DNA from 3 places in the Ureibacillus suwonensis genome. Region 3 is predicted to be linked to each of the others. Evidence: predicted binding sites of a transcription regulator. Region 3 holds the regulator's gene; each other region holds the start of a gene.
The links. The regulator LexA, encoded in region 3, represses DNA repair genes until DNA is damaged. The targets are predictions, from matches to a motif close to CGAACATATGTTCG.

Region 1 (10,418 bases), on a different contig from region 3:
ATATGGAAACTGGCGACTGGCCAGTTTCCTTTTTATTTTGCAATTGAAATTTCTTTTTTTATAATTAATATTGTGTTTGAAAATAGATTTCGAAAACTGTGAGTTTTTTTGGGGGGGAATTCAGGATGAATATGGTAGAAACGCTTATCAATCAAAGCCAAAACGTCATGGAACTGATGAAACAATTGAAAAAGGTTGCATCCAAGAAAGGAAGCAAACGGGCTGAATTGATTGAGAAATTCACTGCCAACCATCATTCATTTAATGTTTATACATATGCCAGCGAGGAAGCGAGACAATCGAAGGAAGTGGATACATTAAAACTGAAGTTGGATGAATTCAGCAGCCAATTCGATGCAGCCCGTTATGAAGATGACGGGGAAGTGAATGTAGAGCAAGTGCATGTTTTATATAAGGAAGTGCTGGTCGCGTACAACGATATGGTGATTGCCCTTGGGTACGACAAACATGTGATTGATATTGAGAAATTTTAGTCCAATAAAAAAAGAAGCGGATCTTTTGGCGCGCTTTCGGATCCGCTTCTTTTTTAATTTTTATAACTATATTCCAGTTCCTCCGTTTCCGGATTGACAGTAACGTATAAATCATGTTCATTGAAAAACCATACATCATCTTTTTCAATATAGAAATGGATATCATCAATGACCGTTTCAATGCCGATATCATGGGGTTGTTCCCGATTCATCCCAAGGGAAAAAGCTTCATGAAAAGGAGATGAACCGCCATAGCGGGCATAAAACCGGATATAATCACCTGCCGTTGCTTCCATTTCTTCCTTGAACCAAGATAATGCTTCCTCTGAAATGACGATTTTCATTCCCCCAACCAAATCCTTTCAAGTAACATTATAACCATTTCACTTTCGGCTCAGTGCCTTCCTTGATGCGTTTAATATTGGAGCGGTGGCGGTAGATAATGAATGACGCCAATATCACAACCATTATAAATAATGCATAATCACCTGTCACAATCCAATAAATAATACTATAAACGACGGCGATGAGCGAAATGAGCATGGAAGACAAGCTGACGATTTTGGTGATTTTTAATAGAATCAAAAATCCAATCACAAGGAACACAAAGAATGGCCAGGAATATCCAAGCAACACCCCTCCGGATGTGGCGACGGCTTTCCCGCCCCGGAAACCGGCAAATATCGGGAACATATGTCCAAAAGCGGCGATTGCCCCCAAAATAAGAGGATGCACGCCGGTATCGCTGAAATAAGAGAAAGTCGGCAATAGCGTAGCAATGGTACCTTTTAATATGTCCATAACGGTTACAACAATTCCCGCTTTTTTCCCTAACACTCGGAAAGTGTTGGTGGCTCCTAAATTTCCGCTTCCATGTTCCCGGATGTCTGTTTTATAAAAAATTTTTCCAATCCATAAACCAGACGGAATCGAACCGATTAAATACGCACAGATGATTGCCAATACATTAATCATATCTTGATTCCTTTCAATTTTTACTATTTTTTTAGCGATAATCATTTTACACTTTTTCGCTTCTTTGAGAAAGTGTAATTTCTCTTTTTCGGCATTGATGAAAAACTTTTTCAAAAAAAACGGTGATAAAAGGAGGAAATTGTGAACTATATCGGGAATGAAAGAAATGTTTTATTTATTATATATGGTATACAAAGTAAAATAAATAACTGCAAAATCATCCGTCGAAAAGACATTTTCGATATTCTCGAATCGTAAATCTTGAAAAGTGTACGGGTTTTCTTCATAAAACTCCTTTTTTATTTGAAAGGATTTGTTAAAATGATAAAGATGCTCTAACGTGCTAGTTATTGACAGATGCGTATATTCTCAGTACGATTAGTGATACAGAACGGATGTTTGTATGTGGAGGGATTACTTTTGGCAATAAATCAACCGGAACTCAGATATGATGCTGATGCCATTCAAGTATTGGAAGGTTTGGATGCAGTACGGAAACGTCCAGGGATGTATATTGGATCCACTGACAGCCGGGGACTTCATCACTTGGTTTATGAAATTGTCGACAATGCGGTCGATGAAGCCCTTGCCGGATTTGGATCGCATATCATCGTAAAAATACATGAAGACAATTCGGTCAGCGTGCGGGATTATGGCCGCGGAATGCCAACCGGAATGCATAAATTGGGGAAACCCACTCCGGAAATCATTTTTACGATTTTACATGCCGGAGGGAAGTTTGGACAAGGGGGATATAAAACAAGCGGTGGATTGCACGGTGTAGGATCTTCCGTTGTAAATGCCCTTTCCAAATTTCTTGAAGTCACTATATATCGTGACGGGAAAATCCATCGCCAGCGTTTTGAAAATGGCGGAAAACCGGTGACGACCCTTGAAATCATCGGGGATACAAAAGAAACGGGAACACTGGTGCATTTTCTTCCGGATGACACGATTTTTTCCACGACAAAATTCAATTATGATACATTGGCGGAACGTCTTCGGGAATCCGCTTTTCTGTTAAAAGGATTGAAAGTGGAATTGATCGATGAACGGGAAGAAGGAAAGCATGAAGTATTTTATTACGAAAACGGCATCCAGGCGTTTGTGGAATATTTGAATGAAGAAAAAGATGTCATGCATCCCGTGAAATATGTGGAAGGGATTCATGATGAAATCGAAGTGGAATTTGCCTTTCAATTCAACGACGGCTATTCGGAAACGATTTTATCCTTCGTTAACAATGTGCGCACCCGCGATGGCGGCACCCATGAAACGGGGGCGAAGGCGGCTTTGACACGGATTTTTAATGAATACGCCCGCAAAGTAGGTCTATTGAAAGAAAAAGACAAAAACCTGGAAGGATCGGATATTCGCGAAGGCCTTTCAGCCATCATTTCCGTCCGCATTCCGGAAAGTTTGCTGCAATTCGAAGGTCAGACAAAAAGCAAACTTGGAACGCCGGAAGCCCGTACGGCAGTGGAGTCTGTATTATCCGAAAAATTGCTTTATATTTTAGAGGAAAATGCCGAATTATCCGCAACCCTTGTCCGCAAGGCGATCCGTGCCCAACAGGCCCGTGAAGCGGCGAGAAAAGCCCGCGAAGAAGCTCGAAGCGGCAAAAAGGGCAAAAAAGAAAAAACCATTCTTTCGGGCAAGCTGACGCCGGCCCAATCCCGCAATCCAAAAAAGAATGAATTATTCCTTGTGGAAGGGGATTCGGCAGGTGGATCGGCAAAACAGGGACGGGACCGTACTTTTCAGGCCATATTGCCTTTACGGGGGAAAGTCATCAATACAGAAAAGGCAAAACTGACGGATATCATGAAAAATGAAGAGATTGCAACGATCATCCATACGATCGGTGCAGGCGCAGGTCCGGACTTCAACATTGAAGATGCGGCCTACGATAAAATTATCATCATGACCGATGCGGATACAGATGGCGCCCATATCCAAGTGCTGCTGCTCACGTTTTTCTACCGTTACATGCGCCCATTGATCGAGGCGGGAAAAGTGTATTTGGCGTTGCCGCCCCTTTATAAAGTGTCTAAGGGCACCGGCAAGAAAGAAATCATTGAATACGCTTGGACAGAACGGGAGTTGCAGGAAAAAATCAAAAAAGTCGGGAAAGGGTACGTCATCCAACGTTATAAAGGTCTCGGTGAAATGAATGCGGACCAGCTTTGGGAAACGACGATGAATCCTGAAACAAGAACCCTGATCCGCGTGACGATTGAAGACGGTGCCCGGGCAGAACGCCGTGTGACAACATTGATGGGAGACAAGGTGGAACCACGCCGCAAGTGGATTGAATCCCATGTAGACTTTGGGATGGAAGAGGATACGAATACATTGGTACCTGATTTCATCCAGTATAAGGAGGAAGAATAATGGCGCTAACCGAACGATTTCACGAACTGACTTTGGAAGATGTAATCGGTGACCGCTTTGGCCGTTACAGTAAATACATTATTCAAGATCGTGCCATTCCTGATGCACGGGATGGGTTAAAACCGGTGCAACGGAGAATTCTTTATGCGATGTATCGGGAAGGGAACACCCATGATAAACCATTCCGAAAATCCGCCAAAACGGTCGGGAACGTAATCGGGAATTACCATCCCCACGGGGATTCTTCCGTATATGAAGCGATGGTGCGCCTCAGCCAGGACTGGAAAGCCCGCTATCCATTGATTGAGATGCACGGAAACAATGGTTCCATTGATGGCGACCCTCCCGCAGCGATGCGTTATACGGAAGCCCGCCTTTCCGCATTGGCAATCGAAATGCTGAAAGATATCGATAAACAAACGGTCGATTTTGTTCCAAATTTTGATGACCAGGATGTGGAACCGACAGTACTCCCTGCGAAACTGCCCAACTTGCTTGTGAACGGTGCCACAGGGATTTCTGCCGGTTATGCCACGGATATTCCTCCCCACAACTTGGCGGAAGTGCTGGATGGTGTATTGATGCGGCTTGATCGTCCGGATTGCACCGTGGATGATTTAATGACTGTCATCAAAGGGCCGGACTTTCCGACTGGCGCCATCATCGAAGGGATTGATGGCATCAAAAAAGCCTATGAAACTGGAAAAGGAAAAATCATTATCCGTTCCAAAGTGACGATCGAACCGATCAGAGGCGGAAAAGAACAAATTGTCATTACAGAAATCCCTTATGATGTCAATAAAGCTTTGCTTGTTAAGAAAATCGATGAAATGCGCTTTGACAAACGGCTTGAGGGAATTGCGGATGTACGGGATGAATCGGACCGGACAGTGGGGCTTCGGATCGTCATTGAGTTGAAAAAAGATGTAGATGGGGAAGCCATTTTAAACTACCTTTATAAAAATACGGATTTGCAAATCACGTATAACTTTAATATGATCGCCATCCATAATCGCCGTCCGACTATGATGACGCTTCCACTCATGCTGGATGCATATATCGATCATCAAAAGGATGTCGTGACAAGAAGAACGAAATATGACCTGCAAAAAGCAAAAGATCGGCTACATATCGTTGAAGGATTAATCAAAGCATTATCCATACTTGATGATGTCATTCAAACCATTCGTTCTTCCAAAGATAAGAAGGATGCCAAAAACAACCTGCAAGTGAAGTTCCAGTTTACGGAACAACAGGCGGAAGCGATTGTCAACTTGCAACTTTACCGTTTGACGAACACAGATATTACGCAATTGCAAAAAGAGCATGAAGAATTGCAAAAAACAACTGAAAAGCTGACAAAAATATTAAGCAGCGAAAAAGAGTTAATTAAAGTGATCAAAAAAGAAATTCTGGAGTTGCGTAAACAATTTGCCGAGCCCCGCCTTTCCACAATCCAGGCGGAAATCAAAGAGATCAAAGTATCCCTTGATGTATTAATACCAAGTGAAGATTTTGTTGTGACCGTGACAAAAGATGGCTACGTAAAGCGGACAAGCCTTCGTTCCTATGCGGCTTCCAGTCCGGAAGATATTGCAATGAAGGAATCGGATTATTTGCTGTATGAAAACACATTGAATACACAGCATTTTCTTCTCATCTTCACGAATAAAGGAAATTACATTTTTCAACCGGTTCACGAACTGCCGGAAATTCGTTGGAAGGACTTGGGACAACACATATCAAGCATCGTTCCTATTGAAGAGGGAGAAAAGGTTGTCGGCGCCGTTGGGGTTGAAAACTTTGAGGATGAAAATCTCTTCATTTTAACAGCGACAAAACAGGGGCAAGTGAAATTGTCGAAACTTAATGAATATCAAGTAACCCGTTACTCAAAACCGATCAAAACGATGAATTTGAAAAATGATGATGAAATGATTTATGCAAACTTGGTGACTCCTGGAAAAGAAATCATTCTTACTTCATATTTGAGTTATACAGTTCGATTTGACATTGAGGAAATTCCGGTAACGGGAATAAAAACAGGAGGAGTAAAGGGAATCAATCTAAAAGACGAAGATTTCCTTGCGGCTGTCAATGTCATTGAAGAAAATTCCGAGAAAGATGTGATTGTCGTTACCCAACGCGGAGCCATCAAACGGATGAGTTTATCGGAAATTGAGCAAACGGGAAGAGCCAAACGCGGATTAGTCATTTTGAAAGAATTGAAGAAAAATCCTCACCGCATTTTTGATGTTTCTGTTGTTCATCAAGACGATACGATCGTGATGTCAACAATCAAACAGGTTCAAGAAACAATGGCAGTATCGGATCTTCCGATTTCCGACCGCTATTCGAACGGCTCACTGAAATTTGATGTAAATAGTGATGGCGATTTATTGTTTGTGAAGATCCTTCATCCCGAACAAGATGAAAATAAAGAACAATAATCCATATATGAACCAATGCCGTCCGCCGTTTAGTGATGAGAACCGGAAAGAATAGTGATAAAGAAAAATATTTTGACAGGATTTTTGCCGTCTAGATCATATCCGGATTCTAGGCGGCTTTCATTGTCATTGAAAAAAGTAAGAAAAGGTTTTACTATTTTTATATGGATAAATCTGGAGGAGTATAAGATGGGAAAATTCTATTTAACTTTTGAAGCGCGTTCGAAAGGGATTTTCTTAGTGATTATCGCCGCGTTGTTTTGGGGCATTTCCGGAACTGTTTCCCAGTATATGTTTCAACATTTACATATCAATACAGAATGGTTTACCACCTGCCGCCTGTTGCTTGCCGGATCCTTGTTGTTAGCGATTGCTTATAGAAATGAGGGAAACCACATTTTTGACATATGGAAGCAAAAAAGGGATGCCATCCGGTTAGTGATTTTTGGAATTGTCGGGATGATAGGAGTCCAATATACATATTTAACGGCCATCGCCCATGGCAATGCCGCAACAGCCACCGTTTTGCAATATTTAGGACCAGGTTTGGTGACGATGTATTATGTTCTGATTGCGAAGCGTTTACCGACAGTCAAAGAGCTGATCGCCGTTTTTTCGGCTCTCATCGGAACGTTTTTGCTTGTAACCCATGGAAAAATGGATGTGTTGACGATTTCGAAAGAGGCCTTTATTTGGGGAATCTTATCCGCATTCGGATTGGCTTTTTACACCATTTATCCCATTGAATTATTGAAAAAATGGGGATCATTTATCACGATCGGATGGGGAATGATGGTGGCGGGGATTGTTTTCAGCTTCATCAGAGCCCCTTGGCAATTTGAAGGACAATGGCATTGGACAACAAACTTTGCCTTTTTGTTTGTCGTGATTTGTGGAACAGTCTTGGCATTCTATTTCTATTTGGATAGTTTAAAATATTTGACTGCTTCAGAAACGAGCCTGCTTGCCTGTGCCGAACCATTATCTGCCGCTTTCACTTCCGTCGTCTTTTTAGGGGTGCCTTTCGGATGGATGGATTGGCTTGGTTCTTTATTGATTCTGTTTACTATTGTCATATTATCGAGAGAGTAGGGAAGGGGAGGGGCAACTATTCACCCCCCTCCCCAACTTGCCTGGTTTTGAATAGTATTGGCTGTACAAAAAAATCCTTGAGTATTACTACTCAAGGAAAATAGAAAGATAAGGATGAATGTAAGCGATTCAATTAGTGGGAGACTTTGCTTACTGAAATACCAGTTTGTGCGCGAACTTCAACTTCGCTGTATTTTGCGTAATCCGCTTCTTTAGAGAAGACTGTACCAAGCCATCCGCAGATGAAACCAACAGGTACGGAAACAATCGCAGGGTTTGTTAAGCTTACAAGTGGTGTACCCACGAAAATGGCTTTACCTGGTTCTGGGTTCCATACGTTTGGTGAAACTGCCACAAGTACTAATGCAGTAATCAAACCACCAAGGATAGCCCATACAGCTCCATTTGAATTGAAGCGTTTCCAGTAGATTGTATAGATAATAACTGGTAAGTTAGCAGATGCTGCAATACAGAATGCTAATGATACCAGGAACGCAACGTTAAGTGTTTGTGCACCTAATGCCAATAAGATGGAAATTACTGAAATGACTAATGAACCGATACGAGCTGCGATAACTTGTTGTTTTTCTGTAATTTGGCCTTTCTTGATGATTTGGCCATAGATGTCGTGAGATAGGGCAGAAGCACCGGAAAGTACCAAACCTGCAACTACCGCCAAGATTGTCGCGAATGCAACGGCGGATACGAATGAGAACAGGATGTCTCCACCTAAAGCTTCCGCAAGCAACGGTGCAGCCATGTTACCAGCAGGGTTTGCGGCAACAATTGTATCTTTACCAACGAATGCAGCTGCTCCGAATCCTAAGAAGATTGTCAATACATAGAAAAGACCAACGATCCATGTAGCCCAAATTACAGATGAACGCGCTGTTTGGGCATCTTTTACTGTGAAGAAGCGCATTAGGATGTGCGGAAGTCCTGCAGTACCCAATACTAACGCCAATAGTGTGGAAATTGTATTGATACCGCTCGTATAAAGCAATCCCGGATTCAAATATGCTTCTCCAGCTTCAGTGGCAGTTGTCATTTCTGAGAACATTCTGACAATACTGAAATCAAATTTCAATAATACTAAGAAAGAAATAATAGCAGTACCAAACATCAATAGACAAGCTTTAATAATCTGTACCCAAGAAGTGGCTGTCATACCACCGAACAATACGTAGATTGTCATCATGACACCAACGATTAATACAGCAACCCAATAAGGAATACCGAATAATAACTGAATAAGTGCTCCTGCACCAACCATTTGTGCAATCATGTAGAACAATACGATAACGATTGTACTTAAAGCGGCAGCTCCGCGAACTTTAGCCATATCAAAACGTGCTGTGATCATATCGGCCAATGTGAATTTACCAAGGTTACGTAATGGCTCGGCAACGATATAAAGAACTACCAGGTAAGCCACCAAGTATCCGATAGAGTAGTAGAAACCATCATATCCGTATAATGCAACGGAACCTGCAATCCCTAAGAATGATGCCGCTGATAAGTAGTCCCCTGAAATAGCCAGACCGTTTTGCCAACCTTTAAGACCGCCGCCTGCTGTATAGAAATCAGTTGCGGTGCTCGTTCTTTTGGAAGCCCAATAAGTGACATATAATGTAACTGCAACAATTGCTAAGAACATTACGATGGAAGTAATACTCATTGACCAGCACCCCTTTCGAATTCATCAATGATTGATTGAGCATCTTTGTCATATTTGTTTGCTCTTGAAACATAGAAGTGTGCCAGTCCCCAAGTCATAACGAACAAACCGAAAGAATAAATCCATACCCAAGTAATTTCCCCAAATGCTTTTTGATGCAAGATTTTCGTGTAAGATGTCAAGACTGGTAGCAACATGTAAAGAATGAAGAAAATTGCTGTGATCGTCCAGAGAAAGGAATTTTTCTTTTTGGAAAGCTGTCTGAACGATTCCGATTTGGCGATTTTTTCGTAGTCGATATTTTTGCTGTTTTGTCTCGCCATAAACATACCCCCTTTAAAATTGAACGTTTTTTCTGTATCATGTTCGTAAAATTCTAGTTTAAGAATTTTACAATTTCAATTTTATAGAGCGGTTCACAAAATTGCAATACTTTTTCTATAAATTATTCAAATTTTTTTGCGAAAAAAATTGATTAAAAGAGAAAATTTTTGCGTGAAAACAACAAAAGGATCAAATGTAGTGCAGATAAAAGGGAACAAATAAATATTTAATAGGTAAAATTGAAAAAAATAATGCGGAAATGACTATTGGAAAACAGAACATTGATTTCAGGTAATAATAATTTGATGAAAATAGTGGATTTATAATCATAAAATTATTATACTGCATATTTTGATCGAACTTAAAAAGCTATATTATTATTATTTTGCAACAAATATTTGACATCGGTTTCGGAAAAAAATGTCGGAAAATCAAAAAAAGAACAAGAATTCTTCTTCTGTCTCACTATTAGAAGTATTCTTGGATTATGAGATATTACTTCCGATAAGATATATTATGTCGGGGTCCCTGTTTTGCCGAATAAAAAAAGGCGCTATTCGCCTTCGTATTCTACTCTATATCTCCAACTTTCTTGTTTTACATCATTTGTGTTTATGTATGCAACACTTGCTTCAATAACATCGTTTAGATTCAATTGGTGGTCTTTTGCAAATTTTTTTAATCTCTCAAGCAATTCTTTATCACATGTTGTACGAAATTCTACTCGATCTTTTGGACGGTTTTTTTTATCAAATGTTATTGCATTCTCCTTTAATATATTTTCAAAGCCATTTTCAAGTAAATATCCAACATAAGTATTATTCTTATCTGCCATGATTTTTAAATCATCCAACAAGGCTTTGCTTATACGAGTTTTATATTTAATTCTTGAAGTATCAATAGTTTGTAATAATTTCCCATTTACCAATTTCCACAAAATAGTCCACCTCCTATTTTTTAAACCATTGAATTAATCGTTCTTTTTTATACGGAATAAAATTTTCACTGCAA
Region 2 (10,418 bases), on a different contig from region 3:
GCTTTTTCACATTAACGATAATGCATCGGGGGGTTCAGAGAAGGGGTGTGACATGCTTTCACATAAGCTGCCGCAGTCATTACGGAGGCTCCTGAAGGTTGCGCTTCATACTTCCACACAAGCCGCCGCAGCACGTACAGCCGCCCCTGAAGGTTGCGCTTCATACTTCCACACAAGCCACCGCAAAATCGTACAGCGCTCCCCTGAAGGTTGTGCCACACTGCTGCACAAGCGCCGCAGCACGTACAGCCGCCCCTAAAGTTTTTGGGTTAGCCGCCCAAAATCGTATAGCATCCCCTAAAGTTTTTGGGTTAGCCCCCAAAATTCGTACAGCCCCTAAATATTATGTCTGCTCCCCCATGAAACACTTTTCCTTATCCCCGGCTTGAAATGGAGAAGTCCCCTTATCTGTTATTCTTCAAGTGATGACCAGTAGCTGCCCCCGTTCCGATGTTGCGATTCACCAAATAAATGCTTGAACCGACCAACATCATCCCGATAAACAAATTTTTCGTGATGGCTTCATCCAAAAAGATGGCACTGACGAAGACGGAGATGATCGGCACTAAAAACGTATAGGCGCCGACTTTGCTTGCTTCCCCTTCATTCATCAGTTTAAAATAAATCACTTGCCCCGCAGCCATTCCTGCCGTTCCGCCCCAAACGATGGTGCTGATCAAATCCACGTTCCAAACGATTGCATGGACGCCTTCAAAGAAGTACCCGGAAAGGAGAAGCGTTCCGCCGCCAAGGATCAATTGCATCACGACCATCCAATAGAAATCGATGCGGGTTTTTAATTTCTTGACAAAAATGACCCCGCTGGCCCAAGCAAGTGCCGTGGCAAGGGCGAGAATCACCCCGATGGCCGAGAGATGGATCATCAAGCCATCCATGCTCACCAGCACAATCCCGGTAAAGCCGAGCACCAGGCCTGCCATTTTGGCGATGGTCATCTGTTCATTCAAAAGCCACCAGGACAAAATGCCGAGCAGCACCGGCTGGATGTAGACAAGCACGGAAAACAGTCCCCCCGGCAAATACACCATCCCGACCGTTTGCAGGCCAAGGTAAAGGATATTATTTAAAATTGCCGAGATGACGTAAAACTTCCAATGTTCTTTGAACCGGATCAAATGCCGCGATTTCCACGCGAATATGAACAGGAGGATTCCCGCGATAAAGGAACGGATGCCGGCGAAGAGGAGCGGAGGCATAAATTGAACCCCATGTTTATAGATGGGCCAGCTCACACCCCAAATGATGATTAACAAGGCAAGAAGTATATAGGAAACGGATGGATTTTTCCTTTCTGACAATGGACAACCTTCTTCCGTAGCGTAGTGGCTTTGATGGGTGCCCATTAGTATATGTGGAAATTCCATGATTGGTGCCCTTTTGGAGATGCAGGCATTTGGCCTTTTCCTGCTTCCTCCATCTGACCTTATACAAATTGCCGGTTTTGAATATTTTCATCCATGCCATAAAAGAATTAAAATAAATTTAAAATTCTACTAGGGTTTGACAAAAGGAGCAAAAGTCATGACATTACCTAAAGCATGTACAGTGGCAGGAGCAGCGGCCCGCAGTGGTGCCGGCATCCAGGCGGATTTGAAAACCTTCCAGGAACTTGGGGTGTACGGGTTTACGGCCATCACCGCCATCAACGCCAAACATCCAAGCAAAGAACAAGGCTTGTTCATCCAGCCTTTAGATGCCATCGAAGCGCAACTTCTCATCATCAATGAACAAGAGGACATCGATGCATTGAAAACCGGCATGCTCTTTTCAAAGGAAATCATTGAATTGGTGGCAAATTGGCTGGAAACCGCTTCAATCGAAAACATCGTCGTCGATCCGGTGATGTTCGGGAAATTCGGCTCGCCACTCCTTGATTTTGATGCGATGGAAACGCTCAAAACGAAGCTGATTCCACAGGCGACCATCATTACGCCGAATATGCCGGAAGCCACTTATTTGCTCGGCGGCCAGGAAATCAACTCCATCGGGGATTTGCAGGACGCGGCAAGAGACCTTCTGCAGCTCGGTCCAAAATATGTGCTTGTGAAAGGCGGCCGTCTTGAAGGGCCGGCAGTGGACATTTTGTACGATGGGAATAAAATGATCCGATTGGAAGCCCCTCGAATTGATACCATCCATACTAATGGCGCAGGTTGTTCCTATTCGGCAGCCATCACGGCGGAACTGGCGAAAGGAAAACCGATTGAAGAAGCGGTGGCGAATGCCAAAAAGTTTGTCACAGCGGGCATCAAACGCTTCATTCCTTTCGAATATGCCCCTGGAATGATTGATCATCGCGCTTATAAGCTGTATGGGGAAGAGGAAGTGCGAATAACGGAAGTTTAATTGGTGAAAGGCAGTGTGTGTTGGTGTCCCGGCATAAACTGCTTTTCTTATTTGTGAGAATCCCCATTCCCCCAATCCATTTCCATTCATTTTCTCCCTTCCAATTTATTGTCTTTTGAGCAATAATAATTGTGGTTCATACTGTCATCTTTCTCCCGATTAAATCTGACAACTTCTTTAAAACAATGGCGCTTATTTGCACCAATATTCCACGAATGATAAAATGAAAGTTAAGACTGAATGGGAAGTGAAGATTTTCGATGGCAAATATTTTAAATAAATTATTCGATGTTAACAAAAAAGAATTGAAACGGTTGAATAAAATCGCGGATGAAGTGGATGCATTGGCTCCACAAATGGAAAAGCTTTCTGATGAAGAACTTCGCAATAAAACAGAGGAATTCAAAGCGCGTTATCAAAACGGTGAAAGTTTGGACGACTTGTTGCCTGAAGCTTTCGCTGTTTGCCGTGAAGCCGCGCGAAGAGTGCTCGGCTTGTACCCTTATCGCGTGCAAGTGATGGGGGCCGCGGTGTTGCATGACGGAAACATCGCTGAAATGAAAACCGGGGAAGGGAAAACATTGACTTCCACAATGGCTGTTTATTTGAATGCCCTTCCAGGCGAAGGTGTCCATGTGGTGACAGTCAATGAATACCTAGCAAAACGTGACGCCACAGAAATGGGCAAACTGTATGAATTTTTAGGTTTGACGGTTGGGCTCAACTTGAACAGCTTGACGAAAGAAGAAAAACGCGCGGCTTATGCAGCGGACATTACATACAGCACCAATAATGAACTTGGTTTCGACTATTTGCGCGACAACATGGTGCTTTATAAAGAGGATAAAGTGCAACGGCCATTAAACTTCGCCATTGTCGACGAGGTGGACTCCATCTTGATCGATGAAGCGAGAACACCGTTGATCATTTCCGGACATGCAGGGCGTTCCGCCAAACTTTATGTTCAGGCGAATGCTTTCGTCCGCATGCTCAAAAAAGATGAAGATTACACGTATGATGAAACGACAAAAACCGTTACACTTACGGAAAGCGGTATTACGAAAGCGGAAAAAGCGTTCGGTATCGACAACTTGTACGATTTGTCCCATGTCCGCTTGCTCCATGCCATCAACCAATCCTTGAAAGCCCATGTGGCGATGCACCGGGATGTGGACTATGTGGTGCAAGACGGGGAAGTCATCATCGTCGACAGCTTCACTGGCCGTTTGATGAAAGGACGCCGTTATTCCGACGGGCTTCATCAGGCGATTGAAGCGAAGGAAGGCGTGGAAATCCAAAACGAATCCATGACAATGGCAACGATTACCTTCCAAAACTACTTCCGTATGTACAAAAAATTGGCCGGTATGACCGGTACAGCGAAAACGGAAGAAGAGGAATTCCGCAATATCTACAATATGAACGTTGTGGTGATTCCGACAAACAAACCGGTTGCCCGTATCGACAAACCGGATCTCATTTATGCCACAATGAAAGGGAAATTTGAAGCGGTGGTCAGAGACATTGCGGAACGCCATGCCAAAGGGCAACCGGTGCTTGTGGGTACGGTGGCCATTGAAACTTCTGAAATCATTTCGGAGATGTTGAAAAAACATAAAATTCCGCATAACGTATTGAATGCGAAAAACCATGAACGGGAAGCGGAAATCATCGCCCAAGCCGGACAAAAAGGCGCCGTGACCATCGCGACCAACATGGCCGGCCGTGGTACGGACATCAAGCTCGGCGAAGGGGTCAAAGAGCTTGGCGGACTTGCGGTCATCGGGACAGAACGCCACGAATCCAGACGTATTGACAACCAGTTGCGCGGTCGTTCCGGACGTCAGGGGGATCCTGGGGTATCCCAATTCTATTTGTCCCTTGAAGATGATTTGATGCGCCGCTTCGGTTCCGACAGCATGAAAGCCATGATGACGAAATTGGGGATGGACGATTCCCAGCCGATCCAGTCAAGAATGGTGTCCAAAGCGGTGGAATCCGCCCAAAAACGCGTGGAAGGCAACAACTTTGATGCCCGTAAACGTTTGTTGCAATACGATGAAGTGTTGCGCCAACAACGGGAAGTGATTTACAAAGAGCGGAACGCGGTGTTGGAATCCGAAAACATGCGCGAACTGGTGGAAAACATGATCCGCGAATCCATCGAAAACATGGTGCATACGCATACGGCAGGCAATAAAGATGACTGGAACTTCAAGGCGATGGAAGATTATATCAAAGCCAATCTCCTCGATGAAGGCGAGATTACGGTGAACGATCTTCAAGATAAATCCCCTGAAGAAATGATCGAGTTTATTTACGATAAAGTGATTGAACGCTATAACGAAAAAGAACAAGAATTGACGCCTGAGCGCATGCGCGAGTTCGAGAAAGTCATCTTGCTCCGTTCCATCGATACGAAATGGATCGACCATATCGACGCAATGGACCAATTGCGTCAAGGTATCCACCTCCGCGCTTATGGACAAACAGATCCGTTGCGTGAGTATGAGCAAGAAGGTTTCGCGATGTTTGAAGATATGGTTGCCGCCATCCGCGAAGACGTGACAAGATATGCGATGAAAGCACAAATCCGCAGCAACTTGGAACGTGAAGAAGTGGCAAAAGGACAAGCGGTGAATCCGAAAGAAGACGGCGAAAAGCCGAAACGCCAACCAATCCGCAAAAAACAGGAAATCGGAAGAAATGACCCATGTCCATGCGGCAGCGGCAAAAAATATAAAAACTGCCATGGCGCAATATCCTAATGTGATTTTGCATAAGATGGGTTTGTGAAATTCAGGTTTTACGTACAATGGTATTTATCCAAAACCGTTGTCATCTTTCCGATGGCGCGGTTTTGTTTCGTGAGGATGTGCATGGCGGCGGGATGCCGCTATTGTTCCTATTCAAAATCAAATGGATAAATGGAGGAACTTTTATGGAATTATCAGATGTGAGAAACACGTTGGAAAATACAGCCGAAAAATTGGCGGATTTCAGGGGGTCTCTTTGACTTAGAAAACAAAGAAGCCCGCATTCAAGAGTTGGAAGAAATCATGATGATGCCGGATTTCTGGGATGATCAAAACAAAGCCCAAAGCATCATTAATGAAGTCAATAGTTTAAAATCCATCGTGAATGAACTGAATGATTTATCTTCCACTCAAGAAAATTTGGAAATGACCCTTGAACTGTTGAAAGAAGAGCCGGATGAAGATTTGCAGGCAGAGCTCGTCCAGGAGTTGAAAGAGTTCGAGGAAAGATTGGAAAACTTTGAGTTGCAGCTTTTATTAAGCGAACCATATGATAAAAACAATGCCATCCTGGAGCTTCACCCGGGAGCAGGCGGTACGGAATCCCAGGACTGGGCTTCCATGCTTCTCCGCATGTATACGCGTTGGGCGGAAAAACATGGCTTCAAAGTGGAGACGCTGGATTATCTTCCTGGGGATGAGGCCGGAATCAAATCGGTGACATTGCTCATTAAAGGCCATAACGCATACGGTTACTTGAAGGCGGAAAAAGGGGTGCATCGCCTCGTGCGCATTTCGCCTTTCGATGCAAACGGCCGCCGTCATACTTCTTTCGTTTCTTGCGAAGTGATGCCTGAGTTCAATAATGAAATTGAAATCGAAATCCGTCCGGAAGATTTGAAAATCGATACGTACCGTTCCACTGGTGCAGGCGGCCAGCACGTCAACACGACGGATTCCGCTGTCCGCATCACCCACATCCCGACAGGCATTGTGGTGTCTTGCCAGGCGGAACGTTCCCAAATCAAAAACCGCGAAAAAGCGATGAACATGTTGAAAGCGAAATTGTATCAATTGGAAATTGAAAAGCAGGAGCAAGAATTGGCCGCACTCCGCGGGGAGCAAAAGGAAATCGGATGGGGCTCCCAAATCCGTTCATATGTGTTCCATCCATATTCCATGGTAAAAGACCACCGCACGAATGTGGAGACCGGAAACGTCCAAGCGGTGATGGATGGCGAGATTGACATGTTTATTAACGCATATTTGCGCTCCCAAATCGCATCGAAAAAATAATGGATGGTTGAAAGCGTGCAGAATCAATGGATGGTTCTGCACGTTTTTTTGTTTGAATAGGAGCCAATTTTGGCGAAGCACATTGAAAGATGTTATTTGTGCAAGTGGTGATGGGATTTGAGGTGCTATCCGAGCAAGCAGAGGTGCTATCCGAGCAAGCAGAGGAGTTATCCGGGCAAGTAGGGGAGTTATCCAGGCAAGTCGAGGAGTTATCCGAGCAAGCAGAGGTGCTATCCGCGCAAGTGAAATATGCATTGGCAGGAGTTGAGAGTGAATCTGCACGAAACGCTCCCCCATAAATGCCCTTCATCCCCCAATCCCCCTTCATCCTCACTAAATAAACCATCATCTAACCCCATTTAGGCAGCATCCACACCAATAATGGATTTTATCCCCACAAAGTGGCCTCCCATAGTTCAAAACCGCACCCTCCATTTAAAAAAGAAAAAAGCTGCCAAAAAGTCGATATCAATCCACTTTCAGGCAGCCATTTCATATGAACACGGAGCCCACCCTTTTTACAGGGGGAAGATTGGGTGAGCTCCGAATCACACCCTCTTCAGAAAGTTATGTATTTTGATCAAATTTGCTTCTCCCCAACAAATCCACAATTGCATTTTTCATGGAATATGTTCTATAATAGAAATAGAACATTTGTTCCTATCCAAAGATTTTTATCAGGGAGGAATTTGTATGGCGCACATCCCGATTGAAGCTGTGCCGTATTTGGAATCAGCCATTTATTTGCCGATGTTGCTCATCGTGTTGGAAAAAGATTATGAACTTATAGAGAAAGGTCCGTTTAAATTAAAGCGGCCGTATGTACACTTGATTGAAGAAGCCAAAAAGTTGGCCGAGAAAGATTTGCAAAACACCAAATCCTATTTGAAAAAGAATTCTTTAAAGGTCGTTCAAGGGAAAAGGGACGACCTGTTCACAGAATACCTGTTTTATTACAAGCAGGTTTCCGAAGTCAGAAGGTATTCCAATATCCGGTTGCGAAATCGTGTTGAGGAATTGTTGAATGATTATTTGTCATCATCCGGGTCATCCAGAAAATCCAGTTCCCTTTGAAAAAGCTTTCTCTGTTTTAACGCATATTTTAGAAGCATTGTGGCACATGCGTATTGTGCGCAGAAAGAAGTGTAGTGGATGGGCAATTCGATTTCCACTTCATTTTTTAAAGTGATGATGGTGCCATCTTTGCCTTTTCGGATGTTAATAATCGCATGTTGCGCAATCCAAATATTTTTTGAAGAAGAGGGTGATAGGACCGGTAAAAAGACGTATGGTTGATCATAAGACAAAACGATTGGAACTTTATGTTTCCCCTTCCCCAAAAACCTTTTTGAAAAGTCCATAGACGCTTTGTAAGTGGTGCCCAGCTTTCTGAAAGTGTCATTGAGGAGTTTCAGCGGTTTCTTATCGATGTAAAAAATTTCGAATTTGTCATAGACCCGTGAACAAGATTTGCCGTTATACTCGACAGGTTCTACGACATACGTATTAGGAGTAATGTAATACCAATCGAAATCTTTCAAATCAGCCATTTTTTTCACCCTTTCTAAAAATATGGTAATTTGGTAGTTCTAATATCATAATAATAGGAAAGTGCTAGAAAATCAATACAAATTTTTGAAAATACAGAATAAACTGAAAAACGATATTTCAACCCGTTTTTGCGACCAAAATCAAAATTTCGGCATTCCATTTCGCATAATGATGCGGAAAATCAAAAAGTGAATTCATGCACATATATGCTTTTTTACACATAATAAAAAGGAAAAAGAAAGTAGAAATGACTAAAATTATACTGCAAGAGTTTTATTTTTCTAAAAATATTGAAAATTCACACCCGATTTTTTATAATAGAAAAAAGGAATCGGGGTGATATCGATGGATAAAAATAATTTTTACGCAAACTTCTCTAGTGCAGCAGGGTCAAATCCAGCAGTAAACGATTCTGAAAAATTGTTGAACGAAATTTACGTAGACTTGTTCTTGAACCGATTACAAAGATTACATCGGATTGAACAATTAAGGGATTTCATCGATCAGGCGTTGGATGAAAGAAATGAAGAAGCGTTCCATAAATATGCGAAGGAATTGAATGAGTTGCAGGAGTCACTGAACTGAGCCACCACTATCCATATAAAAAAAGCCGCCTTTTGCACAAGCTTATACAAGCATGCAAAAGGCGGCATTTTTTGTGCCTGTAAACACGTTTTTCAGAATGTACGTTCGCGAAATGAATGATATTTACAGTAGGATATGCTAAAATATTCATACGACATATTGGGAAAGGACGAGTGAAATATGGCCGATACTTTTGAATTGCACGCTCCCTATCAGCCGAGTGGCGATCAGCCAAAAGCGATTGCCCAGCTTGTTCAAGGCATCCGGGAAGGCAAAAAGCATCAAACGCTGCTCGGTGCGACAGGAACGGGGAAAACCTTCACCATTTCGAACGTCATCCAGGAAGTCAATAAACCGACGTTGGTCATTGCCCATAACAAGACCCTCGCCGGACAACTATACAGCGAATTCAAACAGTTTTTCCCGAACAATGCAGTGGAATATTTCGTCAGCTACTACGACTACTATCAACCGGAAGCGTATGTGCCGCAATCGGATACATACATCGAAAAAGATGCCAGTATCAACGACGAGATTGATAAACTGCGCCACTCCGCCACAAGCGCGTTGTTTGAAAGAAGAGATGTCATCATTGTGGCATCCGTTTCCTGCATTTACGGTTTAGGGGATCCGGACGAGTACCGCGAGATGGTGGTGTCCATCCGAAAAGGGATGGAAATCGAGCGGAATCAGCTGCTCCGCCGGTTAGTGGACATCCAGTACGAAAGAAATGATGTGAACTTCCAGCGTGGTACGTTCCGGGTGCGCGGGGACGTAGTGGAAATCTTCCCGGCTTCCCGGGATGAACATTGCATCCGCATCGAATTTTTCGGGGATGAAGTCGACCGTATCCGGGAAGTGGATGCATTGACCGGAGAAATCATCGGGGACCGCAATCACGTCGCCATCTACCCGGCTTCCCACTTCGTTACAAGAGAAGACAAAATGAAAAAGGCCATTGAAAACATCGAGAAAGAGTTGGAAGAACAACTGGAAAAATTCAGAGCGGAAGGAAAACTCCTGGAAGCGCAACGTTTGGAACAGCGCACAAAATACGACTTGGAAATGATGCGGGAAATGGGCTACTGCTCCGGCATCGAAAACTATTCCCGCCACTTGACATTGCGGGAACCGGGAGCCACTCCGTACACGTTGCTGGATTATTTCCCGGATGATTTCTTGATTGTTGTGGATGAAAGCCACGTGACATTGCCGCAAATCCGGGGCATGTATAACGGCGACCAGGCCCGGAAACAAGTGTTGGTGGATTACGGTTTCCGATTGCCTTCAGCCCTTGACAACCGCCCGTTGAAATTTGAGGAATTTGAACAGCATATCCATCAAGCCATTTATGTATCCGCAACGCCTGGACCGTATGAGAAAGAGCATTGTCCGGAAATGATTGAACAAATCATCCGGCCGACGGGACTGCTTGATCCGACGGTTGACGTCCGTCCAATTGAAGGCCAAATTGATGATTTGGTGGATGAAATTCAAAAGCGGACGAAGAAAAATGAACGGGTGCTTGTGACCACATTGACGAAAAAAATGGCGGAAGATTTGACGGATTATTTGAAGGAAATGGGCATCAAAGTGGCCTATCTTCACTCTGAAATCAAAACCCTTGAGCGGATCGAAATCATTCGCGAATTGAGAAAAGGGACTTATGATGTGCTTGTCGGCATCAACTTGCTGCGGGAAGGATTGGATATTCCGGAAGTATCATTGATCGCGATTCTGGATGCGGATAAAGAAGGGTTCCTGCGCTCGGAAACATCCTTGATCCAAACGATTGGGCGCGCAGCCCGGAACGCCAATGGCCATGTCATCATGTATGCCGATACCATCACGGATTCGATGAGA
Region 3 (10,418 bases):
GCGATTCATGAAATATTGCCGATAGATCGGACGGTAAGAGAATACATATCACAGCGGAAAGGGATTGCGGCGATAATGGCTTACATGAAGCACGAAGGTTATCGCACTTTGCTAGGAGACGGTTTCTTGAAAGTATTGGATGGATTGACAACAACAGAAGAAGTATTACGCGTGGCAACGGTTGAATAGAAAGGGATGAGCTATGAATATTTCAATAGAAGATATTCTGAGAAGCGCTTTTGAAAATAATGCTTCGGATATACATATCACTGTCGGAACACCGCCGATTTTCCGGATCCACGGAATGTTGGAGAAATTTGGGGATGTGGAATTCTCTGCCGAAGAAATTGAAGAGATGGTCAATCAGCTTTTGCCCAAGTACAAGTTGAAGGGATATCGAATAAAAGGTGATGCCGATTTTAATTATACATACAATGAAAACGTTCGATTCCGTGTAAATGTTTATAAACAGCGAAATGCGCCGGCAATCGCATTCCGGTTGATTCCTACCAAAATTCCGACGATTAGATCTTTGGAAATGCCAAAAGTGCTATTTGATTTGGCAGAAAGAGCACAAGGGCTTGTATTGGTCACAGGTCCTACAGGTTCCGGGAAATCTTCGACCTTGGCGGCAATGATCAATCATATTAACGAAACAATGAAAAAACATATTATCACCCTTGAAGATCCAATTGAATTTATTCATTCTCACAAAAATTCGATTGTGAATCAACGGGAAGTCGGTACAGATGTAAGAAATTTCGCCACCGGCTTAAGAGCGGCGTTGCGGCAAGACCCGGATGTGATTCTCGTCGGGGAGATGAGGGATTTGGAAACCATCTCAACGGCAATCACGGCTGCGGAAACCGGACATTTGGTGTTTGGAACTCTTCATACATTGGATGCGCCGTCCGCGATCAATCGTATCATCGACGTCTTTCCGCCCCATCAGCAAAATCAGATTCGTTCGCAATTGGCCAGTGTATTGGAAGGCGTCATTTCACAGCGTCTGTTCGTCAGAAAAGATAAAAAAGGCCGTGTGGCGGCAACGGAAATTCTTGTTGCCGTGCCATCTGTAAAAAATTTAATACGCAGTAAAAAAATTGAACAAATCCCAAATATTATGCAAACAAGCCGGGCGTTGGGTATGCATACGATGCAACATTCAATCCAGGAATTGCTTTCAAAAGGGCAAGTGTCGTTGGAAGAAGTCAAACCATACATGAACGTTGGTGATTACCGGTGACCATTTACAGGTATGTTGGAAGGACGAGAAGGGGAGAGTTGACGAAGGGGAAAATTGATGCCCCGAGCAAAAAAGCGGCAATCGCAAAGCTCAGGGAGCGGGGCATCAATCCCCGGGAAATCAATGAATCTTCGAACATTCTTGACAAAGAATTCAATCTGGGCAGATCAAAAGTAAAAAATCAGGATTTCGTCATTTATTGCCGTCAATTTGCCACATTGATCCGGGCGGGGGTTTCAGTCGTTGAAGCGACGAATATATTGGCCCGCCAAACGAGAAGCAAACCGTTAAAGAGGGCATTGGAACAGGTGGAGGAAGATCTCCGGTCGGGTCTCTCTTTTTCGAAAGCGACGAAAAAACATCCAAAAGTGTTTCCGGATTTGTTCGTCAACATGATGATGTCCGCTGAAGCGACCGGAAACCTGGATACGATTTTGGAAAAATTGGCGACAACATTTGAAAAGCAGTACAGCTTGAAGAAAAAAGTGCAATCTTCCATGACATATCCGTTGGTATTGCTCGTACTGACCATCGTGGTAGCCGTATTTATGATGGTGGTCATAGTCCCATCTTTTATCGAGTCCTTTGAGTCGATGGGTGCCGAGCTGCCGGCCATTACGATCTTCACCATCAAAATCAGCGAAATATTGCAACATTATTGGTGGAGCGTGCTGGGTGCGATTCTTCTCATTGTATTGGTGTTTTACTTCCTATATAAAAATAACGGGAAATTTCACTATGGTGTGCATTATACATTGTTAAGAATTCCGATTTTCGGACCATTATTGCAAAAGTCCGCACTTTCAAGAATGATGTCCAACCTTTCTTCATTATTCAGCAGCGCCGTACCGATTTTGGAATGTTTGACGATTGTGGAAAAGGTGATCGGCAATCCGGTCATTGGGAAAGTGATTCGGGATGCCAGAAAAAGTTTGGAGAAAGGGAGTTCATTGGCAGAGCCATTGGAAAATAGTTGGTTATTTCCACCGCTTGTCACGTCGATGGTACATATCGGGGAAACAACAGGTACACTCGATTTTATTCTCCAAAAGGTTTCGGAATTTTATGAAGCGGAAGTGGATCGAAGTGTCGATACATTAAAGTCGTTGATAGAGCCGGTTATGATCCTGTTCTTGGCCGTGATTGTCGGTGGAATAGTTGCAGCGGTCTTCTTGCCGATGTTCAGCTTGTATGAACAAATGTAATGGAAATAGAATGGAAAAATTATTCAAACCCTTTTAAGGAGGTGAGAAACAGTTGAAAGAATCATCTGTACATAATCAAAACGAATTACATACAAATTCTGGAGGAGGATTTTCTATGATGAAATTATTGAAAAAACGTTTGAAAAATGAAAAAGGTTTAACGTTGATTGAATTATTGGCAGTAATTGTAATTTTGGCGATTGTTGCCGCCATAGCAATTCCGGCAATCGGAAATATGCTTGAAAATTCACGTTACAATGCGGCGAAATCTGATGCGATCAATATTATTAATGCAGCTAATTTATACTTTACAGAAGAGGGTTCATCGAATGGGGAAAAAGTAACAGTTAAAAAGTTATTAGAAGATAACTATTTAGATACTGCAGGAGTATTTGAGAAAGGGGATAATGAAAAGAATATTGGTTTATATGAAGTTACAAGAGCTTCAGGTGGGAATACTTTATATGCATCTGACGTGATATTCTCAGGAAAGAAAAAAGTTAAGTTTAATAATGTAACGATTCAAGATATTAATAATGACGATAAGAAAGGTAGTGAAATTACAGCTAGCGGTCATACTATCGAAACAAGAGGTACCGGAGGCTCTGGTGGTGAAGACGGCTCTGGTGGTGAAGACGACTCTAATTAATACTATTTAATTAGCCACTTTATAATTAGTTTTTCAAAGAACACCTAACGTGGTCGTTGGGTGTTCCATTGAGAAACTAATGAATTCATAATCATGTTCATTAGTTGACAATTTTATCAAAAGGAGCCCTGCGTATGTTTAGACGAAATAAAAAGTCGAATGTTTCCGTTGAAATCAACGATTACGTACTTCGCTCCCTCGTAATGAAGGGCCCGGATCTATCGCAGGCGGAAGTATTTGAAATTGCCATACCGGAAGGGGTGATTGCCGAGTCCGAAATAAAAGATGAGGTGGCTTTGTTTGAAGTGTTCAAACAGTGCCATTCATTATGGGGTGGAAAAAAACAGGAGATCCGTATGATCGTTCCGGATTCTATCATTCTATTGAAAACATTTGATCATCCGGACGATGTGGAACCTTCAAAATTGAGGGAATATGCGGAAATGGAGATTGGCTATTCGATTCACCTTCCATTTGATGATCCGTTGATCGATGTATTTGACCCGGTGGAAGGGGACGGCAAGGCCATGATGTTTGCCGCCAACTCCGAACCGGTGAACCAATACATAAATTTGCTTTTGGATATACATACGTACCCGGAAGCTGCGGATGTCCGGGCCCTCTGTAATTTGAGATTGCTCGAATCCATGAACCTTTTGGATGACACAAAAACCTATCTGCTTACAAATTGGCTGATCAATGAATTGTCCATTACCATTTATTCAAAAGGGAATGTTGAATTCCAAAGATTTCAGCCGCTGGATACAGATTTGAGCAAATGGAAGGCGAAGGAAGCGGGTGAACATCAATTGGATTTCTCCTATTTGGGAGAGTTTGATGAATACCGCATGCTGATTACCGATCAAATGTTGGAGCTGGAGCGAATTATGGATTTCTTCCGTTTCTCCATCAGCAAGGAACAAAATGGAATCGATGAAATCATCGTTATGGGGGACAATCCGAATCTCAATAACATCCATTCCCATTTGAAGCAAAATTTCGAGTTGCCAATCAAACTCATTAATGACCAATTCATGAAAAAGCATTATCCAGGATTCAAGGCAAAACATGCAGCATTACTTGGACTTGCCTTAAAGGAGGTTAAATGATGATACCGGATATTAACCTGTTGCCGAAAGTTGATCGAAGGCAGTCCACATCCAAAACTGTATACATTGTATTATCCATTATCGCGTTGCTCTTTGTTGCATTCTTTGTGTTCCAGTATTTTAATTATCGTGGTGAAATTGCCGATTTGCGGAGCGAGGAGCAGCGGGTGATTGATGAGCGGAATCGGCTTCAAGCGGAACTGGACAGCATATCGGTTGACACTGGTTCATTAAAGCAATCGGTTGATTTTGTCGAAGCGATTTCTTATCCGGTTTCACCGATTCTTGATGAAACGATTCGTTTGCAGCCCGGACATTCTTATTTGAGGGAATATGCCTTTGATGCGCAAACGGCGGAAGTGTCCATGGATTTTGAAACATTAAGTGATATTTCCAAATATTTATCCCGATTATCAAGCAGTACATATTTCTTTGATGCACAAGTTTCATCCATAGAGCATTTTGAGCTTGGCAATCAGGAAGTGGAAGGGAAAGCGAATTTCAATGAAATTCCACGTTATGCGGTCAAATTTACTTTGTTGATCAATCAAAATGCTTTAGCTGCTGGAGGTGGTAACCAATGAAGTCATTAAGTGGGAAAAATTCGACCACTTTATTGTTGATCGTCCTCATAGCAGCACTGTTATTTGCTTTCTACTATTATATAATTCTGCCGAAAAAAGAAGAGGTTGAATCTCTTGAATCGTCCATTGAATCAACCCGCTCGGAAATATCATCGCTCGAGCAGCAAATCGAGGAGATCAACGCATCGAAAAACCTCGATCAGGCAACAATTTTTGAAATGCGGAAAAAAGTGCCTCAAACAAGAAACTTGGACGATTTGGTATTAAATATAGAAGAAACTCAATACGTCTCAGGAACAAAAATTTTATCCATCGATTTTAACAACTATGATACGCTTGTTGCTGATTCCGGATTTGACCGGCCGGATGCTTCTGCCGAAGAGGATGAAAGTGATGGGGAAAATGAAGGAACATCTCAAGGAGAAAACGAAGAAGAATCAGATGAAGCACCAGTTTCTCCGATCGATAATGAATCCTTGCCGCCAGAATTGAAATTAATCACCTTTGAAATTGACGTACAATCTCCGGACTTTCAGCATTTAGTAAACTTTATTAAAGAAATTGAAAAAATTGAACGTATCATGCACATCGATATCATCGATTTTTCATTGCCAGGTGAAGAAAATGAATTCGCCGAAAATCCGGAAGACAGCATCGAAGCAACAATCCAAGTGACAACCTTCTATTATGAAGGGGATGTGTAATCGATTGGAATTGTGAGGAGCGCTTTTATGGATATTTTGTATTCTGTTTTTTTCTTCCTGTTTGGGATTGTGCTAGGCTCGTTTTATAACGTTGTGGGACTTCGTGTTCCGTTAAAGGAGTCCATCATTACGCCGCCGTCCCATTGTCCGAAATGTCAAAGACGGTTAACCGCCATCGATTTGATTCCGGTGTTTTCATACATTTTTTTACATGGAAAATGCCGGACATGCGGCGCCAAAATATCACCCATTTATGTAGCAACAGAGCTACTAACCGGAGTGCTTTTCGTATGGAGTTATCTGTTGCTTGGACTATCGATTGAACTGGCCGTTGCACTCTTTTTCATTTCATTATTGGCCATAATCGTCGTTTCGGATATTCAATACATGATCATTCCAGATAAAGTGCTTCTTTTCTTTCTGCCTTTTCTGATCATCGGCCGTATCGCTTCCCCCCTTGAACCGTGGTGGGATTCCCTCCTCGGTGCTGCGGCCGGATTTGGCATTTTATATTTCATTGCTGTGATCTCAAAAGGCGGAATGGGTGGAGGCGATATTAAGCTGTTTTTCTTAATTGGGCTGGTTTTGGGAACCGTGAAGACATTGCTCGCATTGTTTTTGGCCAGTGTTATTGGCGTGATTGTTGGAATCATTGTAATCAAAGTTCGCAAGCAAAGCCGCAAAGTCCCGGTTCCTTTTGGGCCATCCATTGCCGTTGCGGCCATCATTGTATATTTTTACGGCGATGCAATGATCCGATGGTATTGGAATTTGTTTTAAAGTGTAGAAACCTCTGCTGATTTGGAGCTTTAATAATATGGTGGATAATGGATAGATGATGAATCCGCATCCCAAAAGTTGGACTGGAAAAGCTGACTTTTGGGGTGTTTTTTTATTGGAAAATGCAATGGTGTGAATTTTGAAGGGTTTCCGGAAAAATTCAAAAAGCGGATAAGCGGTGAAACGAAAATCAGAAGTTTATGCTATTCGTTGAAGATGGGCAGGGCTAATAAGATTTGAAGACAAAAAGAAACGGATACCGAATAAAATTTCCATGTTGACATTATAAGCGTAAAAATGGTAAAAACAATAAAGAAAGCGTAATATTGTAACAGAAAATTCATATGGTTTGATGAGCTAACCAAAGATGATAAAGTAATGTTTCTCTATGAATAGTCATAAAGAATTATGTTGTTGGGAGATTTTTCAAAAATAATAGTAGCTGGTACAAGCCCCAACCTCTCCGATAGGGACTTTATACCAGCAAACTGATTGGATTGTGTAATTGGAACACTGATTTTAAGGGTAACTGCCCTTTCTCTGTTCTTTGATCCTTTTAAAGGATGTTATGTATAAAAGGGAACTTGTTATAAATTGGAAAGAGAGACAGTATTCAACTTACGGCCTTTGTCAATCAGAAAAGGCTCTTCAAACATGGTTCATAAAAAATTCAAAAATATGATGATGAAGGATTTACTATGCAAGATGAATTTTGTCGACATCATTTGCATGTTGACCTGAAAAGAAAATTAGCCGGCATAAGTTCATCCCATATCTTACTTATGCCAGCTAAAAGCTTAAGCTGGGTATTCCAAATTGAAATAAAGAACAGCTTGTCCAGAAAGCTTATAAAGAAACTTTCTGTTTGTCAGGATTAAAGAAGACCGCCTAAAAGGCTGTTAAGTAAACCAAGTACTAATTGTAATAAGTTTCCTACTAATTCCATGACTACACCTCCCAGCATTATGTATAGCCTGTCTTACTTTTGTCGAAGAATGATCTTCGAATCGGAGTAGTACAGACATCTTACATAATGAATATAAAATTTCTCAATATTACCGTCAATGGTATAAAATTACTTAATAGTATTTATGGATAAATAGTAACTTTTTCTAAAAATCCAAAAGGCCGCACGACCTATTATTTTTGATGAACTGGTTATATTATAATAAAAAACTATTAATTAACAGAATTATTAGTGATTGAAAAAGAAATATCTTTAAATATTGCTATAGTGAAAATAATAATTTATGGAATTGGAAGATGCTCTTTTCCCATTGTAAGCAGAAAGCTCTATTCCGGTCCGAATCTCTATTAGTAAAAATGAATCTTTTTTCTGTCAAACCTTTGTCACTATGAAGCAAAAGATGTCGAAAACAATCGGAATATGCAGCATTTAAAGTAAGAAATGTTCAAACTCTTTGCCTTTGGTCAGGAATATTTTAGCCATAAAGGAGGAAACCTGCATAAAACCGATAATTGGCATCACGTTGGATTGGGATGATGGGATATATAAGGTTAATGAGGCGTACGTGAAAGCGGTGGTGGATGCGGGAGGAGTCCCAGTCTGCCTGCCATATGCCGAAGAATCGGCTGGCGACCGGATGATTTGTACAATTGATGGGTTATTGCTTACCGGCGGAGGGGATATCAATCCAATTTTCTTTGGAGAAGAACCGCTTCCAAAGTTGGGAAGGGTCTTCACGAAACGGGATGAACGGGAAATCCAATGGACAAAACTGGCGATCCAACACCATATTCCGATTCTTGCCATTTGCCGTGGTTTGCAAGTATTGAATGTGGCGCTTGGGGGAACCATTTACCAGGATATTTATGATCAATTGGAAGGAAAGGTTCTCCTTCATTCCCAAACCTCTCCCCGCTTTGAAACGTCCCATTTTGTACAGCTTCAAAAACAAAGCCGATTGAGCCGAATTGTTCAATCGGACAAAATCTCAGTAAATTCCTTCCATCATCAGGCGATTAAGGATGTTGCGGCAGATCTCAGGGTTGTCGGAGTATCAAGCGATGGCATAGTGGAAGCGGTGGAACATCAAACGGCTCCGTTCTGTCTGGGCGTTCAATGGCATCCGGAACAATTGGCCATTTGCGGCGAAGAGGTTTCAAAGAAGTTATTTGAAGCATTTGTTCATGCCTGTAGAAAAAAATAAAATAAAAAAACTCGCATTCCAATTAAGAGATTGCGAGTTTTTTTATTTCATTAATGAAATCTTCGGTACAAACCAACAACGATTCCCAAGATGGTCACTTTATCCACAATAATCGGATCCATCGCCGAGTTTTCCGGTTGAAGGCGGAAGTGGTCTTTTTCCTTATAAAAACGTTTCACGGTCGCTTCATTTTCTTCGGTCATGGCAACTACAATATCCCCATTATTCGCAGTGGATGTTTTCTTTACAATGACATAATCCCCGTCCAAAATCCCTGCTTCAATCATCGAATCCCCCATCACTTCCAACATGAATAATTGATCGTTGCTTGTTCCGTATGCGTCAGGTAAAGGAAAGTATTCCTCGATGTTCTCGATCGCTGTAATTGGGCTTCCGGCAGTCACCCGGCCAACCAATGGCACATGAATTACTGATTGTTTTTGCGGTTCTTCTTCACCATCCAATATTTCAATCGCCCGAGGTTTTGTCGGGTCTCTTCGGATATATCCTTTTTGTTCCAGGCGCGTAAGGTGACCATGTACTGTTGAGCTGGAGGCAAGCCCAACCGCCTCACCTATTTCCCGAACGGATGGAGGATATCCTTTTGCCCGAACTTCCTTCTTTATAAATTCCAAAATATCTCTTTGCCTTTTTGACAGCTTTTCCATCGTGGTCACCTCTAATGTGAATAGTTTTACATATTTTACATATAGTATAGCAATGAATCTCGGAGAATGCAAACACAAGTTCGAAAAACACTCTTGACAAAAACGTACGTTCGTATTAAAGTAAGAACAGATATTCGGAACAAACATTCGTAAAAGGGGAAGAAAATTATGGCTTGGTTAAAAAGAAATCATTACTTAAAAGTGCTGATTATTGTTTCTTTAATCATAATTGCTTATATTTTTATTACAGATGAAGGGGAATTGACTTTCGAACAAATTACAATCAAAGAAGGCGATACCCTTTGGACATTGGCGGATCGCTATAAAGGAAATTTGACGAAAGAGGATTGGATTCGGATGGTGGCGGTTGAAAACAATCTTGACGGAGAACATATCATTGCCGGAGAAACGTTGATGATCCCGGTTCCGAAAGATGCGATCTATATTGCCATTAATGAAGAGGATGAAATTCAATCAGTAAAGGTAGCGAGCAAACGATAATGGGAAATAACAAGGCGGTTATTTATGCAAGAGTAAGTACGGAAAAAGCTGAACAGGAAACTTCCCTGGAACGGCAAAAGGAAGAGCTTTCACGATATGCCCGAAGTTTGGGCTTTCGTGTGGATAATATATTTGAAGATTGCCACAGCGGTTATGATGTTGATCGTGATGGACTGCTTGAAATGCTGGATTATATTTCGGAAAATGAAATTTCTGCTGTCTTCGTACAGGATGAAACCCGATTAGGCCGTGGACATGCCCGGGTAGCGGTACTGCATTTGCTTAAAAAAAGCGAGACGGATGTATATTCCCTTAATGATGCCGGTCCATTGAAATTGAACGAAATGGACGAAATGCTGTTGAAAATATTAGCGATTGTAGAGGAGTATCAACGGAAAATACATAATGCAAAAATTCAGCGGGGAATGCGCCGGGCCGTTGAAAACGGATATCGTCCCGAACGGAATTTCAAAAATAAACATAATCGTGAGGGAAGGGGCCGGATTGAAGTTCCTGTTGAAGAAATTGTCAAGCTGCGGGAAAAGGGGTTGACATTTCAAGAAATTGCATCCACTTTAAGAGGATTGGGATATGATGTGAGCAAAGCAACCGTTCACCGCAGATATATGGAATATAAAGAAAGACTTGAAGGCTAATCTGCTTGCACTTCGGGTCTTTTTTTCATATTCTTTTTGTATTGAAAGGGAAAGGTGTGATTGAATGTTACCAAAAGAAAAGATCGACCGTATCAATGAATTAACAAGAAAAGCAAGAGAGGGCAAATTGACGGAAGAGGAAGCA

Region 1: parE (DNA topoisomerase IV subunit B) is a predicted target of LexA. The motif match lies at 1,858-1,871, and genes of this name have one in related genera.
Region 2: uvrB (excinuclease ABC subunit UvrB) is a predicted target of LexA. The motif match lies at 8,650-8,663, and genes of this name have one in related genera.

Annotation. Positions count from the first base shown of each region.
Region 1 is NZ_JBHSNQ010000190.1:20,780-31,197, reverse strand. It holds gene ACFPOH_RS15620 (hypothetical protein) at 126-494, shown strand; gene ACFPOH_RS15615 (HesB/YadR/YfhF family protein) at 548-838, opposite strand; gene plsY (glycerol-3-phosphate 1-O-acyltransferase PlsY) at 867-1,469, opposite strand; gene parE (DNA topoisomerase IV subunit B) at 1,890-3,863, shown strand; gene parC (DNA topoisomerase IV subunit A) at 3,863-6,313, shown strand; gene ACFPOH_RS15595 (DMT family transporter) at 6,503-7,405, shown strand; gene ACFPOH_RS15590 (solute symporter family protein) at 7,539-9,083, opposite strand; gene ACFPOH_RS15585 (DUF485 domain-containing protein) at 9,080-9,406, opposite strand; gene ACFPOH_RS15580 (rRNA methyltransferase) at 9,961-10,344, opposite strand; gene ACFPOH_RS15575 (LAGLIDADG family homing endonuclease) at 10,358-10,418, opposite strand, start outside.
Region 2 is NZ_JBHSNQ010000013.1:3,740-14,157, forward strand. It holds gene ACFPOH_RS01215 (hypothetical protein) at 106-243, opposite strand; gene ACFPOH_RS01220 (DMT family transporter) at 405-1,385, opposite strand; gene thiD (bifunctional hydroxymethylpyrimidine kinase/phosphomethylpyrimidine kinase) at 1,543-2,367, shown strand; gene secA (preprotein translocase subunit SecA) at 2,628-5,135, shown strand; gene ACFPOH_RS01235 (hypothetical protein) at 5,183-5,383, shown strand; one part of gene prfB (peptide chain release factor 2) at 5,309-5,380, shown strand; one part of gene prfB (peptide chain release factor 2) at 5,382-6,419, shown strand; gene ACFPOH_RS01245 (MbeD/MobD family mobilization/exclusion family protein) at 6,509-6,718, shown strand; gene ACFPOH_RS01250 (YhjD family protein) at 7,113-7,493, shown strand; gene ACFPOH_RS01255 (competence protein ComK) at 7,448-7,969, opposite strand; gene ACFPOH_RS01260 (IDEAL domain-containing protein) at 8,316-8,555, shown strand; gene uvrB (excinuclease ABC subunit UvrB) at 8,736-10,418, shown strand, end outside.
Region 3 is NZ_JBHSNQ010000048.1:121,763-132,180, reverse strand. It holds gene ACFPOH_RS05060 (GspE/PulE family protein) at 1-189, shown strand, start outside; gene ACFPOH_RS05055 (type IV pilus twitching motility protein PilT) at 203-1,246, shown strand; gene ACFPOH_RS05050 (type II secretion system F family protein) at 1,243-2,451, shown strand; gene ACFPOH_RS05045 (prepilin-type N-terminal cleavage/methylation domain-containing protein) at 2,504-3,100, shown strand; gene pilM (type IV pilus biogenesis protein PilM) at 3,235-4,209, shown strand; gene ACFPOH_RS05035 (PilN domain-containing protein) at 4,209-4,793, shown strand; gene ACFPOH_RS05030 (potassium transporter) at 4,790-5,497, shown strand; gene ACFPOH_RS05025 (prepilin peptidase) at 5,525-6,277, shown strand; gene ACFPOH_RS05020 (gamma-glutamyl-gamma-aminobutyrate hydrolase family protein) at 7,699-8,448, shown strand; gene lexA (transcriptional repressor LexA) at 8,499-9,116, opposite strand; gene yneA (cell division suppressor protein YneA) at 9,285-9,617, shown strand; gene ACFPOH_RS05005 (YneB family resolvase-like protein) at 9,617-10,273, shown strand; gene ACFPOH_RS05000 (DUF896 domain-containing protein) at 10,338-10,418, shown strand, end outside.